2 regions of the Jonesia denitrificans DSM 20603 genome follow, and region 1 is predicted to be linked to the other one. Evidence: riboswitches for the same ligand, from Rfam matches in the RefSeq annotation. Region 1 holds a riboswitch; the other holds the start of a gene.
What was found. A riboswitch is a leader RNA that binds a small molecule or an ion and turns the genes downstream of it on or off. The one in region 1 is predicted to bind S-adenosylmethionine.
Positions count from the first base shown of each region.

Region 2: linked by a shared signal. The riboswitch ahead of JDEN_RS11980 (aminotransferase class V-fold PLP-dependent enzyme) and the one ahead of JDEN_RS00965 (methylenetetrahydrofolate reductase) in region 1 are both predicted to bind S-adenosylmethionine.

Region 1 is NC_013174.1:204,862-212,091, forward strand. Features, by position in the region: gene metE (5-methyltetrahydropteroyltriglutamate--homocysteine S-methyltransferase) at 1-306, opposite strand, end outside; gene JDEN_RS00965 (methylenetetrahydrofolate reductase) at 418-1,437, opposite strand; SAM riboswitch class I at 1,445-1,552, opposite strand; gene JDEN_RS00975 (hypothetical protein) at 1,793-2,419, shown strand; gene JDEN_RS00980 (ABC transporter ATP-binding protein/permease) at 2,549-4,390, shown strand; gene cydC (thiol reductant ABC exporter subunit CydC) at 4,387-6,090, shown strand; gene JDEN_RS00990 (CsbD family protein) at 6,237-6,410, shown strand; gene JDEN_RS00995 (MFS transporter) at 6,446-7,230, opposite strand, start outside.
Region 2 is NC_013174.1:2,552,145-2,559,374, reverse strand. Features, by position in the region: gene JDEN_RS11995 (alpha-glucuronidase) at 1-38, opposite strand, end outside; gene JDEN_RS11990 (O-succinylhomoserine sulfhydrylase) at 107-1,321, opposite strand; gene JDEN_RS11985 (rhodanese-like domain-containing protein) at 1,326-1,751, opposite strand; SAM riboswitch class I at 1,757-1,854, opposite strand; SAM riboswitch class IV at 1,967-2,084, shown strand; gene JDEN_RS11980 (aminotransferase class V-fold PLP-dependent enzyme) at 2,202-3,638, shown strand; gene rlmC (23S rRNA (uracil(747)-C(5))-methyltransferase RlmC) at 3,783-4,931, shown strand; gene JDEN_RS11970 (alpha/beta fold hydrolase) at 5,120-6,016, shown strand; gene JDEN_RS11965 (DUF4232 domain-containing protein) at 6,272-7,090, opposite strand; gene JDEN_RS11960 (pentapeptide repeat-containing protein) at 7,111-7,230, opposite strand, start outside.

The DNA of each region.
Region 1 (7,230 bases):
CAGGTCCCCCGACCAATCCAACGAACGGAACCGGTCTGGGATCACCCCAAACGTCACGGCCGCATCAAGAACCTGGTCATACCAACTAAACGACTCCGGGATCGAGGAGTCATCGCGCCCCAACCCGCGGGCCGCTAACCGTTCCCGGGTGGCAGCCCGTAATTGGTGGGTTGTGGCAGCGAACTCATCCGCATTGGACCGACCCGCCCACAACGACTCCAACGCACGCTTGAGCTGGCGGCGGTCCCCAATACGCGGGTACCCCAAAATCGTGGCAGACGGAAAAACAGAAGAAACAAAAGACATGGTCATCCCTCACAAGAAAACGGAAAACCCTACAGTCGCCCACACGGCGCGACCAGCAGAGACGGACACGTCACCACCCGATCACAAGGCACCACACGGGGCACCCGCAACCTACGCAGTGACAGGGGATGCGCCAACCTGCGGCCACCCGGCCACATCCACTGGCTGCGGTGAACGCACAGGCGCCACCCCACCCAGTGAACCTCCGAGGTGTACGCCCTCGAGCAGGTCCAGTGCAGGTTCGTGCTTATTAAACGTGTAAATGTGCAACCCGGGGGCCCCGGAGTCAAGGACCGCGTTCGCTAAATCCACTGACGCCGCAATGCCGTGAGAGTGCCGCACATGGGGGCTAGCAATCGCATCTAACTGTGCTGCTAACTCAAGGGGGACCGGTACTCCGGTCAACTGTTCCAACCGTCGTAACCGTTGTGGATCGGTCATCGGCAAGATGCCAGCCACGATGGGAATGGTGACACCCAAGGAACGTGCCACATCCACAAACTCGGTGTACGCCGACGCCGTGTAGAACAACTGGGTGATCGCAAAGTTCGCGCCAGCTTGCTGCTTTTGCAACAGTCGGGCAGCTTCTTGTTCACGGGTTGTCCCCGCATCGCGGTTCCCCTCTGGGAACGTCGCAACCGCGATGGTTAACGGCTTCATTGCCCCACGCAGCGCCTCAGACGCATCTGCCTGACACCGTTGCGCTTCCACATCACGCAGAAGCGCAATGAGTTCGAGCGACGACACCACACCGTTGGTGGGTGGCGCCCAGTCAGGTTGGTCCTTTGGTGGGTCTCCCCGCAACGCGAGGAACGTGCGCGCCCCGGCTGCCAGGAAATCATCAATGGTGTCTGCCACGTTGTCTCGAGTCGCCCCCACACAGGTGAGGTGCGCGATCGGCAACACGTTGGTGTGTTGCACGAGAGTTTCCACCACTGTGCGCGCCGAATCGCGGTCGCCCCCCGCTGCGCCGTAGGTGACGGACACAAAATCGGGATGCGCCTCAACAAGCTTGCGGGCAGTGTTCCAAAACTTTGGTGCCGCCGCAGGGTTACGCGGAGGCATCAACTCGAACGACACCGTAGGCCGGTGAAATCCGCGAGCTGTGGCTGACACGTCAAAGGAAGCCATGACTAATTCTCCATCGGATCTGGCGTTAGCACCCGTTTCCCTGTGGAGGCTTCCGTTCAGGAGTGGGTTGCTGCGGCGTCAACGAGCCAGAACTCTCGGCCGCTCTGGATGGAACAGAACACGATCAGTGTGCACCGGATTCCGGTGCGTGAACAACCAGCGTCCACATTGTGGGCTTCTGTGTCGCGGGTGGAGAACTTCTTTCTTTCACCCTGTAAGTCCACGGGGAGTTGTGACACAAACATGGTGGGGACACAGTGGTGCCGCCCAGATCACAACAGGGCTTTGGGGGAAGCGTGATCGGGCGGCACCAAACCCTTAGTGCCGGGTTGATTGATGAGGAAAAGGTGGAGGCATGTCACCAGTGACACCTGCGACGGGGATCATGCTTGCTCCCGAGGGACGCAGGTTCTCTGCGCCTCTTGTTTCTCGGTTTCGCGTGGTGACTCTTCCGCGACCGGTGCTGGTTGTGTTGGCTGCGACAGGGCTGGGTGTCGTGTTGATCGGTGTTGATCACGGGGTGTCCTCGGTCGGTACCCGAAGTGGTTCTGTGTCCAGTTTTGCGGCGGTGATTGACCCGCAGGTGTCATGCTCGCAGTGGTGGCTGATCACCCACCTGGCATTGATGTTACTCATTCCTTTTGTCATGTTGTGGGCGGTGCAGCCGTTGTCCCAGGAGCCCGCCGCCCGACGCGCCGCGAACTTACCGCAGGTGCCCCTGTTGATCGCAGCGTTAACAATCACGGTCGGGTCTGCACTGGTGATCACGGTGGCGTCCATGATGCCCATGGTGCAACCCTTCGCGCATGCGGCGACCGTGTATGCGGCGAGTGGCCCCTTTGTATCACTGGGGTTGTGGGCTGCCTTGTTTGCTGGGACTTTTGCTGCTGAATCACGCCGTTGGGGGTACGTGTGGTGGGTGTGTTTGATGGGAGTGCTCGCAGTGGTCGTTGAAGGCGGGTTGCATCTTCTTGTGCGCTAGTTACATCGGGTGTGACCAGGATCAATAACCGATGCGCGCACCTACTGAGTGCCACCATGTTGCGTGTGTTAGGTTGCAGTCATGTCGGCGTCCCACCCTTCGTCACCCCCGTCCTCACGACCTGATTCTGTGACGACTTCCCGGCCAGGTCACCCCGGTCACCCAACCGGCAATGGTCACCCCGGCGACCGTGACGGTTCTCGCGCAAAGGGCGGGCCAAGTGGGCCGCCGCCGGTGGACCCAGCGTTGCTGTACTCACCACTTCTTGCCCGCACAACTCGTTGGTCGGCAGTGTTGTTCAGTGCCGCATCGGTTGTCACGGGCCTGTTGTTTGTGCTGGTTGGCGCGGTGGTGGACCGGTATCTCGCGACCTCAGGGGCCACCCCAGACATTGTGGAAGCAGGGACGCTTCCAGACGCAAACCAGGCCCCGTTTGCTCCGCTTGTTGCGGGAATCAGCCCAACAGTAGGGGAATGGTCCACCCTGGTGGTCGCGGTTCTTGCCGCCGTGCTCACCGGTGCCGGGGTGTGGGTCACGGCGCGAGGAAGCGCGCGTGAAGAAGCAACGGTCCGTGACCGCATCATTCGGCAGATCTTGCGGGTCGGGCCAACGCCACGGGCGGGTGATCGCACGGGAGCAGTGGTGTCCATGGCCATGGACGGCGCGGAACGGGTCGCCGCGTACCGGGTGGGGTTTGTGGGTCCATCGGTTGCTTCGGTGGTGTCGCCGGTGTTGGTGTTAGGTGTGATTGCGCTGTTCATTGATTGGGTGACAGCGCTTGTTGTGCTGGTGTTAGTGCCACTTATTCCGGCTGCTGTGTATGGGTTTCAGCGGGCGTTTCGGCGGGTGTCAGGTCAGTCCCGGGCGCAACGTCAGGCGTTAGCGGCCGATTATTTGGATGCGTTGCAAGGGTTAACTACCTTGCGTTTGTTACGGGCGGCTCCCCTCATGCAAGCACGGTTGGCGGCTGCAGGTGAACGCAACCGCCGCTCTGTGATGCGGTTGCTTGCGGTCAATCAGGTTGTCATTTTGGTGACTGACGGCGTGTTTTTCCTCATCATGGTGTCTGCGCTGGCGGTGCTCGCGGTGGTGCGTCTTGACGCTGATGTGATTACCGCCGGTCAGGGGTTGGCGTTGATCCTGATGACTACAGTGTTGTTGGAGCCGTTGGCGAAGGTGGGGTCATTCTTTTATGTCGGGTTGGGTGGCCGGGCTACAGAGCGTGGCATCGCACGGATCCTGCGTAGTCAACCTGGCGTGGTTGGTGGTCGTGATCCGCTGGGTGCAGTGGCTTCTGCTTCTGTTCCAGTGCTTGAATTTGCCGATGTGACCTGCGGTTACGGGGATACGCCGGTTCTTCGTGGAGCGAGTTTTTCGGTCAATGCAGGGGAGCATGTGGCCATTGTGGGGCGCTCGGGGGCCGGTAAATCTACGATTGTGCGGCTCATTGAACGTTCGTTAGACACGCAGGGAGGGCAGGTCCTTTTTGGTGGCGTTCCGGTGACCGATGTGACGGTGACGTCAGCGCGAGCGTTCAGTGCGGTGGTGCGACAGTCCACCTACCTGTTTACGGGGACGATCCGTGAGAATCTTGCGGTTGCCTGCCCTGACGCTAGCGACGAAGACATGTGGGCGGCGCTAGCACGCGCTCACCTTCGGGCGGACGTTGAGGCAATGCCCAACGGGTTGGACACACGTGTGGGTGAACGCGGGGCGACACTGTCCGGGGGGCAGGCGCAACGGCTTTCTTTAGCACGGGCGTTATTGTCGGGGTCTGGACTCATCGTGTTGGATGAACCGACGTCACAAGTCGATGTGGCCAGTGAGCGGGCGATCCTTGATGCCATTGATGAGATGGTGCGCAGTGGGGAGCGCACAGTTGTCACGATCACTCACCGGGCTTCGTCGTTGCGCACGGTCGATCGTGTTGTGCGCGTCGAGGGTGGCGTTGTTCAGGAGGTGACACAGTGAACCAGTCGTTGTCAGCGTTGTGGTGGAGTGCCACTCATGTGCGTTCCGTGTTGTGGCCGCTCATCATCTCGACGGTGTGCCGCATCATTGACCAGGTGTTGGCGGTGGCGCTGCTTGCTGTTGCTGCGACCGGGGTAGCCCGAGCTGTCACAAGCACCGTCCATGTGGGGCACCTGGTTTTGGTGTTAGCAGGCTTGACGCTCATGAAAGCGATCGTGCGGTACGTCGAACAGTACTCAGGGCACTATGTGGCGTTTAAAGCACTCGAAGAGCTGCGGGTTTTCGCTTTTTCGCGGCTGTGGCCAGGTGCTCCAGCAAACACTGTCACTGCGCACACCGGTGACCTGCTCACCCGTGTCACTAAAGACATTGACCGGGTTGAAGTGTTTTTCGCTCACACCATCGCCCCGGTCATCTCAGCGGTCGTTGTCCCGGTGGGTGTCCTTGTCTGGTTGGGCGCCGCAACGTCCCCTGTGGTGGCGTGGATCGCCGCTGTGGGAGTGTTCCTTGTGGGAGTTGTTACACCTACGGTGGGGTGGTGGTTCACCCAACGTGTCAGTGCTGGCCACGCCAGCGACCGCACTGGGTTTTCCCAAACTGTCACTGAAACTGTCCAAGGTGTCGCCGACATTGTGGGATACGGCTACGAACACCCATGGTTGGAACGTTCTACCTCATTGATTGACACCATCGCCCAGGACAATACCCACCGCGGTACGATCACCGCGATTCGACGTTCCCTGACCGTCGCCTTCACCCTCATCACGGTGCTGCTTGTCCTGGGGGACGCCGGTGCACGGTTTGTTCAAGGCACCTTCACGGTGGAGCAGTTAGCGCTTGCTGTGGCGGTCACGTTGTCGAGTTTTTCGGCATCGAAGGCAATTGACACGTTACTTGCAGACCTTGATGTTGCTGGTTCGGCTGCTGCCCGGTTGCGGGCGGCAGTATCGACCCAGCCCGCGGTTGTTGACCCGGCCCACCCTGTGTCGTTGCCTGCAGGTGGGTTGTCTGTTCAGTGGGATGCGGTGACGTTTGCTTATCCCGGTGCGCCAGTGCCTGTGCTGACCGATGTGTCGTTGAGCATCCCGGCTGGGTCGCGTGCGGTCATTGTGGGACGGTCAGGGTCGGGGAAGTCCACACTGGCGCATCTTCTGCTGCGTTTCTGGGATTGTGACCAGGGGCGGATCTTGGTGGGGGGTGTTCCTATCACAGATGTGGTGCAGGATGAGTTACGGGGGCGGGTGGCGTTGGTTTCTCAACGTACTCACTTGTTTGCGATGAGCATCGCCGATAACCTCCGCCTTGCTGACCCGTCGGCTTCTGATGAACGGTTGCGGCAGGTGTGTGAGGTAGCGCAGCTTATGGAAGACATTGACCGGTTCCCCGACGGTTGGGACACCTTGGTGGGTGAGTTTGGCGAGTCGTTGTCCGGGGGGCAGCGTCAACGTGTTGCATTGGCGCGGGCGCTTCTGACTCCTGCCGATGTGTTTGTGCTGGATGAATACACCTCCAGCCTTGATGAGGTCACTGCTCAGCGTCTTCGGGTGGCTTTGCGTGGGGCTCGACCGGGCGCAACGCTCATTGAGATTACCCACCGTCCCAGTGATGCGGCGGATGCGGACCTGGTGTTCCAGGTCGATCACGGCATTGTCACCCAGGTGACTGCTGAGGAAGTTCTTGCAGCGGTCCCGGAGCGATAGGTGCTGGTGGAAGACCTGCGGTTGTGGACCTTGTGAAGCGTTCAAGATGCGAACCTCAAGAACCTGCGGCAGGGTGAAGAGGGACGGGCACACCGCTGTTGGAGTGGTTGGGCCCTACCATGACCATTCGCCTGAAGGAGGAACACATGGGACTCGGAGACAAAATCAGCAACAAAGCTGAAGAACTCAAAGGCAAGGCGAAAGAAGCATACGGCGACGCAACCGACAACGAGCGTGTCGAAGCTGATGGAAAAACCGACCAGGCGAAAGCCAACATGAAGCAGGCAGGCGAGAACGTCAAGGACACCTTCCGAGACTGACGCTCGCACAGCGAAGAACCACCCCCGGGGCGGGATCAACTCACGCGAGTTGGTCCCGCCTCTGGCGTTACCTGGAGGGTTGGGCCTAACCGGAAGCTGGTCGCCAACCCGATCAGTAGTGCGAGCGCTGCGGTGATTCCAGCGAACTGGACGCCCTGGGTCAGGGCTTCGCGCGCAGCGTCGGCGATTGGAGCGGTGGCTGGGTTTCCACTGAGTTGCGGAATGAGTGCGCCTGATGATCGTGTCATGGAGTCCACGAGTTCTTGGGCGTCAGGGTTGGATGCCAGGAACTCAGAGAGTCGGGATTCGGTTCCTGTTGTGAGTGTTGTGAACAAGACGCTGCCGAGAACGGCGATACCGAGTGCGGATCCTACTTGACGGGCTGTGGACTGGGTGGATGATCCTTGACCTGATCGGTCGCGTGGGACGTCCACCAAAATGGTGGCAGTCAGTTGGGAGGTGGCGAACCCAACTCCAACACCATAGATGAACAATGTGGTAGTTGTGAGCCACAGCGATGAGTCAGGGCGTAATAGGAGGGCCAACGCTGTTAAGCCGGCTATTTCCAAAACTAAACCGGTACGCACCATGACAATCGGTGTGAGTTTCTTGCTGAGTGCTGAGATCGCTCCAGAAGCAAGGAACGAGCCGACAGCCAAAGGGATGAGCGCTAAACCGGCGTCAAAAGCATCTAAACCAAGGGCGTACTGGAACCACAACGGCAGTGAAAGGATGATCCCGAACTCGCCCATCGACACCACCATCGCAGTGATGTTTCCGTTGCGGAATGAGGTGATCTGGAAGAGCGATAGGTCAACGA
Region 2 (7,230 bases), 400 kb from region 1:
GGAGAGGTGGCAGTGTGGGCGGTGGTGTCCAGAGACATTGTGGGTCCTTAAGCGTCGTTGCTTACCCGCAATAGTTTAGCAGTTGGACAAATAGAATGTGCTGGTCTTACTCGGTGCGTTGCGCGGTGACGAGGGCTTGGGTGATGTCGTCGAGGATGTCGCGGACGTCTTCGAGGCCGACGGACAGGCGGATCGTTGTTTCCGACATGCCCACTTTGGCTCGCCCTTCGACCCCGAGTTTGCGGTGGGTTGTTGTGGCAGGGTGGGTGGCAAGAGTTTTCGCGTCACCAAGGTTGTTGGAAATGTCCACAATGGTTAACGCGTTCAAGAACGCAAAAGCATGGTGTTTTTGCTGCTCAGGTGTTGTTCCTTGCGGGATGTCTAGGTCGAATGTGACGACAGTTCCACCGCCGGTTTGTTGCGTGCGCGCTAACTCGTGCTGGGGGTGGCTGGGCAGGTAGGGGTAGCGCACGTTGATGATTCCGGGGGTGGTCTCTAGTGTTTGTGCGATCGTGAGGGCGCCGGCGTTTTGGGCGGCGACCCGCACAGGGAGGGTTTCGAGTCCTTTGAGGAGCACCCAAGCGTTAAAGGGGGAGAGGGAGGGGCCGGTGTTGCGGATCATTGTTTGTACTGGCCCAGAAATGTAGTCGGTAGAGCCAAGGATTGCGCCGCCGAGGACACGGCCTTGCCCGTCAATGTGCTTGGTCGCGGAGTACACGACCACGTCAGCCCCGAGTTCAAGGGGGCGTTGCATGACAGGGGTGGCAAAGACGTTGTCGACAATGACGAGGGCGCCCGCATCGTGGGCAAGACGTGCCACGGCTGCGACGTCGATGATGTCTTGCATGGGGTTGGATGGTGTTTCAAAAAACACCACGTCAGCTGGGGTGGCGAGGGCTTCTTCCCATTGGGATAGAACGTGGCCGTCAACATAGTCGGTGCGGATGCCCCACTTGGCGAAGATGTCGTCAAAGATCACCAGGGATGAGCCGAACAAGGCGCGCGCGGCAACGATGCGCGACCCGGATTTCACCACGGCGGCGAGTGCTGTGAACACGGCGGACATGCCGGTGGCGGTGGCGTAGCAGGCGTCAGCGCCTTCCATGAGGCGCAGGCGCTCTTCGAAGGTGTGGACGGTGGGGTTTCCGTACCGTGAGTAGATGAACCGATCGATGTCGCCGTTAAAGGCAGCTTCTGCTTCCTGAGCAGTGGAGTACACGTATCCCTGGGTGAGGAAGAGAGGTTCAGAGGTTTCGTCGAAGGCGGTACGGGTTTGCCCGCCCCGCACGGCAAGGGTAGCGGGGCGTAGGGTGCGGGACACGGGGTTACTCGCCTTCGGTGAAGGTGGTGGTGGGCAGGCCGCGCAGTTTCCACCCGTTGACGGTGCGGTTGCCGTAGTCGTCGGTGTCGCCTTCGAATCCTTCAAGGACATTGTAGGCGGGGCCGTACCCGGCAACGGTGGCGGCCGTAGCTGCGCCAATGGAGCGGTTCCCAGAGCGGCACAGGAAGATGATGGGTCGGCCATCGCCCGGGGTGACCCCGGTGTTGGCGAGTTGGGTGAGGAACTGGTTGTTGGGTCCGAACGCGGTGACCCATTCGATGTAGTGAACGTCGTGGTTGATGCTGGTGAGGTCGGGGACCCCAATGGTTTGCCATTCCCCTACCGTGCGGACGTCCACGAACACGGCGTCGGGGTTCTGTGCGGCAAGGTCAAACGCTTCTTGCGGGGTTAGGTCGCCTGCATATGTCATGCTGTCCTCCATCGTTCTGGCGTTAGCACCCTCACCCGGATGACGTGTCGGGGGGTTGCTGCGGTGTCACGGTGCCAAGTCACTCGACCGCTCTGGATGGTTGTACTCAACGATCATGACCGATGACCGCAAAAAATGAGACACCCTTTTCAAAATGTGAGACGTGTGTGGTGTGGCGTTGACACCACAGACCAACATCCCACACTCTGGTGTCAGGTCACGAGTGCCAGCGTAAAACCCCGGTTTGCTGGCCGGCAACCCTCCACCTGCGGTGGGGTGCCCCGGGTGAAGACCAGGCCCCGAGCCAACCAGCTCCGGGGGCAAGCGCGGGACCTGTCACCTGACAATCCCACCCATGAGCGCCACAAGCGCCACGCACATCACGCCACACCCGTGGCGCGGCTGGGTGAACAGGCAGGCAGGGAGGTCCCCATCACCATGGAGACACACATGAACCACCACACACCATGCCTTCCCGTAGTTGGCGCCCACACCCGGGTTCCCCTCATCAACGGTGGGTCAACCACATACGCCAACCTTGACTGCGCCGCCAGCGCCCCGGCACTAGTCGCCGTCCAAGAACGGGTCAACCAAGTCCTCCCGCTGTACGCCTCCGTGCACCGAGGCGCCGGATACCTCTCCCAAGTATCCACCGCACTGTACGAAGCAGCGCGCACAAGCATCGGTCAGCATGTGGGCGCCCGCGCAGACGACGTCACCATCATCACCCGGCACACCACCGATTCCCTCAACCTCCTCGCCGGGTGCATCCCCACCAACCCTGACGGGACCCCCGGGAAAGTCCTCGTCCTCGACATCGAACACCACGCGAACCTCCTGCCCTGGCAAGCCGCATCCGGTGGGGCAACAGTCATCACCGCTGCCACAACCATCCGTGAAACCCTCACCCAACTACGCGCCGAACTAGCCCGCGACAACTACACACTCGTGGCAGCAACAGGCGCCTCCAACGTCACCGGTGAAGCACTACCCATCACCGAGCTCGTTGACATCGCCCACGCAGCAGGTGCACGCATCGTCATTGACGCCGCCCAACTCGTCCCACACCGCGGATTCTCCCTCACCACCAGCGGCGCAGACTACGTTGTGTTCTCCGGCCACAAAACCTACGCGCCCTTTGGCGCAGGTGCACTCGTTGGTCGACGTGATTGGCTCGACGCTGGACACCCGTACCTCGCAGGGGGAGGCGCGGTTCACAACGTCACACTCACCACCATCACCTGGGCGCCAGCCCCCGCCCGACACGAAGCAGGATCACCCAACGTGATCGGTGCTGTTGCGCTCGCAGCAGCGTGCGAGGCGTTAGGAAACCTCCCTGCCGGCGAACTGGAACGCCACGAAAACGTGTTGCGCACGCGGCTTGTCGAGGGTTTGTCGGCCATTGAGGGAGTACGGATCTTGCGGCTGTGGGAAGACTCCTGCGACCCGGTAGGGGTGGTTTCCTTCACGGTTGCTCAGTGCGACCCAGGGCTTGTCGCCGCATACCTGTCAGCAGAACACGGTATTGGGGTGCGAGACGGGCGTTTTTGCGCCCACCCACTGCTCACCCGGTTAGGGGTTGAGAACGGGGCGATTCGCGCATCAGTTGGGGTAGGAACCACAGTAGACGAGGTGGAACGCCTTATTGCTGCGGTCACCCAGTGGGTTGAGCAGGGAAGTGACGCCACCTACGACATCATCAACGGCTGCTGGGCTGTGCACAACGACCCACGGCCCACACCAGCCGGATCCGGGTTAGACGGTCTCATTGCAACCGCTGCTGCAGCTGTTGCCGACGTAGCAGCCGGGTGCGGCCCGACCCCGCGCACCCGCCCCACACAAACCGATACGCACCCCAAGGAGAACTCACCGGTCCCTGTGGCATAACTGCCGGTTCAGTGTGAGGAACCCTCACCCACCAGCCGCCAGCCACTTCGCTACCAGTCTCGCCACCAGCCTGACCGGTTCCAACCACCCCGATGCGCCAAGGCCCGGCAAGGCACCCGTCAACTCATGAGGAACAATAGTGAGATGCAGTGCCACCACTTTGACGCACACAGGTGCCGTTCGTGCGCCCTCCTTGACATCCCCTACGAGCGTCAACTCGCCACAAAAGCCGCTGACGTGCACGCACTCCTTGGGGAATACCCCGATCTTGACTGGCTCCCTCCCGTTGCCAGTGCCCAAGCAGGGTTTCGCAACAAAGCGAAAATGGCGGTATCTGGCACAGCAGACAACCCGATCCTTGGGATCCTTGATGCGTCCTTTGGTGGCGTTGACCTGCGTGATTGCCCTTTGTACACGCAGGGCATGCAGGAAGTGCTTGACGCGGTGAGGGCCTTCATCATGGCCGCCCGCATAGAACCGTATCGAGTTGCTGACCGGCGTGGTGAACTCAAATATGTCCTCGTCACCGAATCCCCGGACAGTGAGTACATGGTGCGATTCGTGGCCCGCTCGCAGGAACCGGTTACGCGCATCAGCAAGCACCTTCCCGGTTGGCTCGCCGAGAATCCGCAGGTGCGGGTGGTCACTGTCAACCTGCAACCTGAACACAAAGCGATCCTCGAAGGGGATCGAGAAATTGTCCTCACCAAAGACAACTCCTTGACGATGCGGGTGGGCGACATTCCTCTCTACCTGCGTCCGCAGAGTTTTTTCCAAACCAACACCCCCGTTGCGGCGCACTTGTACCGTCAAGCGGAGCAGTGGATTGCCGATGCGCGCCCACAGCACGTGTGGGACCTGTTCTGCGGGGTGGGTGGGTTCGCTTTGCATGCTGCGCCGCATGCTAACCGGGTTACCGGGGTGGAAATTAGTGCAGAAGCGATCGAATCTGCGCGCACCAGCGCGGCCGAACGGGCACTCACAAACGTGACATTTGATGCCCTCGATGCCACGACGTTCAGTACCGGACATAGTGCACGGCTAGCTGATGGCGGACCTGATCTTGTCGTGGTTAACCCGCCACGGCGAGGGATCGGCGTGGACCTTGCCGAGTGGTTGAACGCAAGTGACGCGCACACCGTTGTGTACTCAAGCTGCAACGCCCGGTCACTCGCGAAAGACCTCACCGCCATGCCGCAGTTTCAGCCCACCCGCGCCAGGCTATTCGACATGTTTCCCCACACCAACCACGTTGAGACGGTAGTATTGATGTCAAAGGTTGCGACAGACTAATAAATAAAATATTGTAAAATTAGGCTGAATCTAAGGCTGTCGATAAAAGGTATCGGTAGTTTGGAGTAAGCCTTATTATTTGAGAGAAAATATTAGTGCTAACATAATTTTCCCCCTTTGTAAATTTCAAAGTTTACAAAAATTGATTCAGATAATGAATGATTTCTGCGACAGATGTGAGGTGTAAAATGAAAAAAATAATCTTAACAATTTTAATTATACTAATTTTGCTGTATTGTTTTGTGCAAGCGATAAGATTAAGGAAAGCTCTAGAGGAATCTAAGAAACGTTTTAAAGAATATAATGCTATGATTGTGGATTTATCATATGGAAAAATGGAATATTTAGATAGGGGCCAAGGAGAAATAATACTTTCAAATCACGGGCTATTTGGAGGTTTTGACCAAGCTTTTGAAAATGTCATCGATTTTTCTAAGAAAAATCGTATAATTGCTCCATCAAGGTTTGGATACTTAAAAAGTGATGTTTTAGGAAATGGCACGCCAAAAGAGCAAGCAAAAGCTTATATTGAACTTTTGGACAAACTAAAAATAAATAAAGTATTTGTTATGGGGGCATCTGCGGGAGGTACTGTAGCAATCAGATTTGCGCTTGACTATCCTGAAAGATGTAAAGGGCTAATTTTATATTGTTCGGCCATTCCAGAAATAGAAAAACCTTCAAATATAAATTTAAAGCAAGGGCCTCCTGATTTTATGGTGGGTGATTATGCAATGTTTATTTTAAGTCCATTTTTCAAGACAACTATTGGAATGGATCCATCAATAATTAATAGCATGCTGCCTATCAATGCCAAGAAATTAGGAATTAAACTAGATAGTGAAGTTACAAATCCTGACATGGCAGTCAATTTTGAAGATTATAAAATTGAGTCACTAAAAGTGCCCACATTAATCCTGCAATCAAAGGATGACAAGCTGATAGATATAAATAAAACCATGGAAGTATCTAAAAGATTTCCAAATCTAACCTTGAAGATTTTCGAAACTGGTGGGCACATGATGCAGGGAAATGGAGAGGAAATCAAGGCTACAGTAAATAATTTTATTAGTAAGTACAAATAAAAAAATTTGTATCTTTGTACATTTAAAGTTGACAAAAACAGTTGCGTTCAAATTCGGATATGAGTCATCGAATTTATTTGGAATAGCAATCAAGATCTTTTATTGGTCTACTCCTTCCCAAAGACACAATTGGAGTTTATGTTAATGTAATTGCAAAAAGATCTAGCGCTCTTCGCATATTCGCGGCGTGATTCCGCGCGTACCTATGTTCAACTCAACAACCTGTGCACTAACGGTCCCAAGCAGAGCACGCCGTTACTCTGAGATGTTCCCTTCTTTGGGTGGCGGGATGACGGCGAAAGGTCCAACCTCGACGCTTGTTGTGAGCCCGATGTCTAGCGAGCTGTTGGGGGCTGGTAGCCCGTTCGCGGAGGTGGCGTCTTGTTCCTTGTCCGAATACGGAGATGTCACTGGTTGGGTGACGGGGGTGTCACCCTCGACTAATTGGACGATGAACAACGAGATTGGTTCGCTGTAGGCGCCTGCGAGTTCTCCATACCACCCCATGTTTGCTTTTGCGGAGCCACCTGGATCCACAATGATCACTGGTTGTTGAGTTGTGTCAGATTGTTTTGATGAAGGGTCTGGGTTGTGTAGCGGGTCGTCTTGTTCTGCGACGAGGAGGAACGTGTTGCCCCATTCTCCTCGTGCACCAAACCCTGGATATCCCTGAACTGTGCAGGGTGTCGTTGAGGTGTTGGTGACGGTGATGGAGCCAAGCCGGTATCCGAGGGCGGCATCGAGCGCTTGTATGGTGACGCGAACGTCATTGGCGGTGCAGTGATCTGGGTGTGGTTGCGCGGTGGCTGAGATTCGCAGTGCTGCGAGGAGATCCTCTTCGGTGAGGTCTTTGTCCGCTGTGATGGGGTAGTCCGGCGGCGTGTCCCAGTGCTCGGGGTAGTCGGTTTCGTGGGGTTCCGGAACGCTACTTGGTGCAGAAGGTGGTGGAATTGGACGCGGTGATGTGTTGGTGGTGTCCTGTCCGGGTGGTGCTGGACCGTCAGGCGTGGGAGAAGCGCACCCTGCGAGTGCGGTCACACCGATCAAGATGGCGGCAATTGTCCGATGCGACATCCCAGATACCCTGCTTCCTGTTAGTCCAGTGTAATGCCCATGATGTGGGCCAGTTGGGGTGCGATGTCGATGAACTGGTCGATGCGCATGGTTGTGCCTCTGAGTCCTTCGTGGTTGGTGACTGTGGTGAGGTCGGCGCC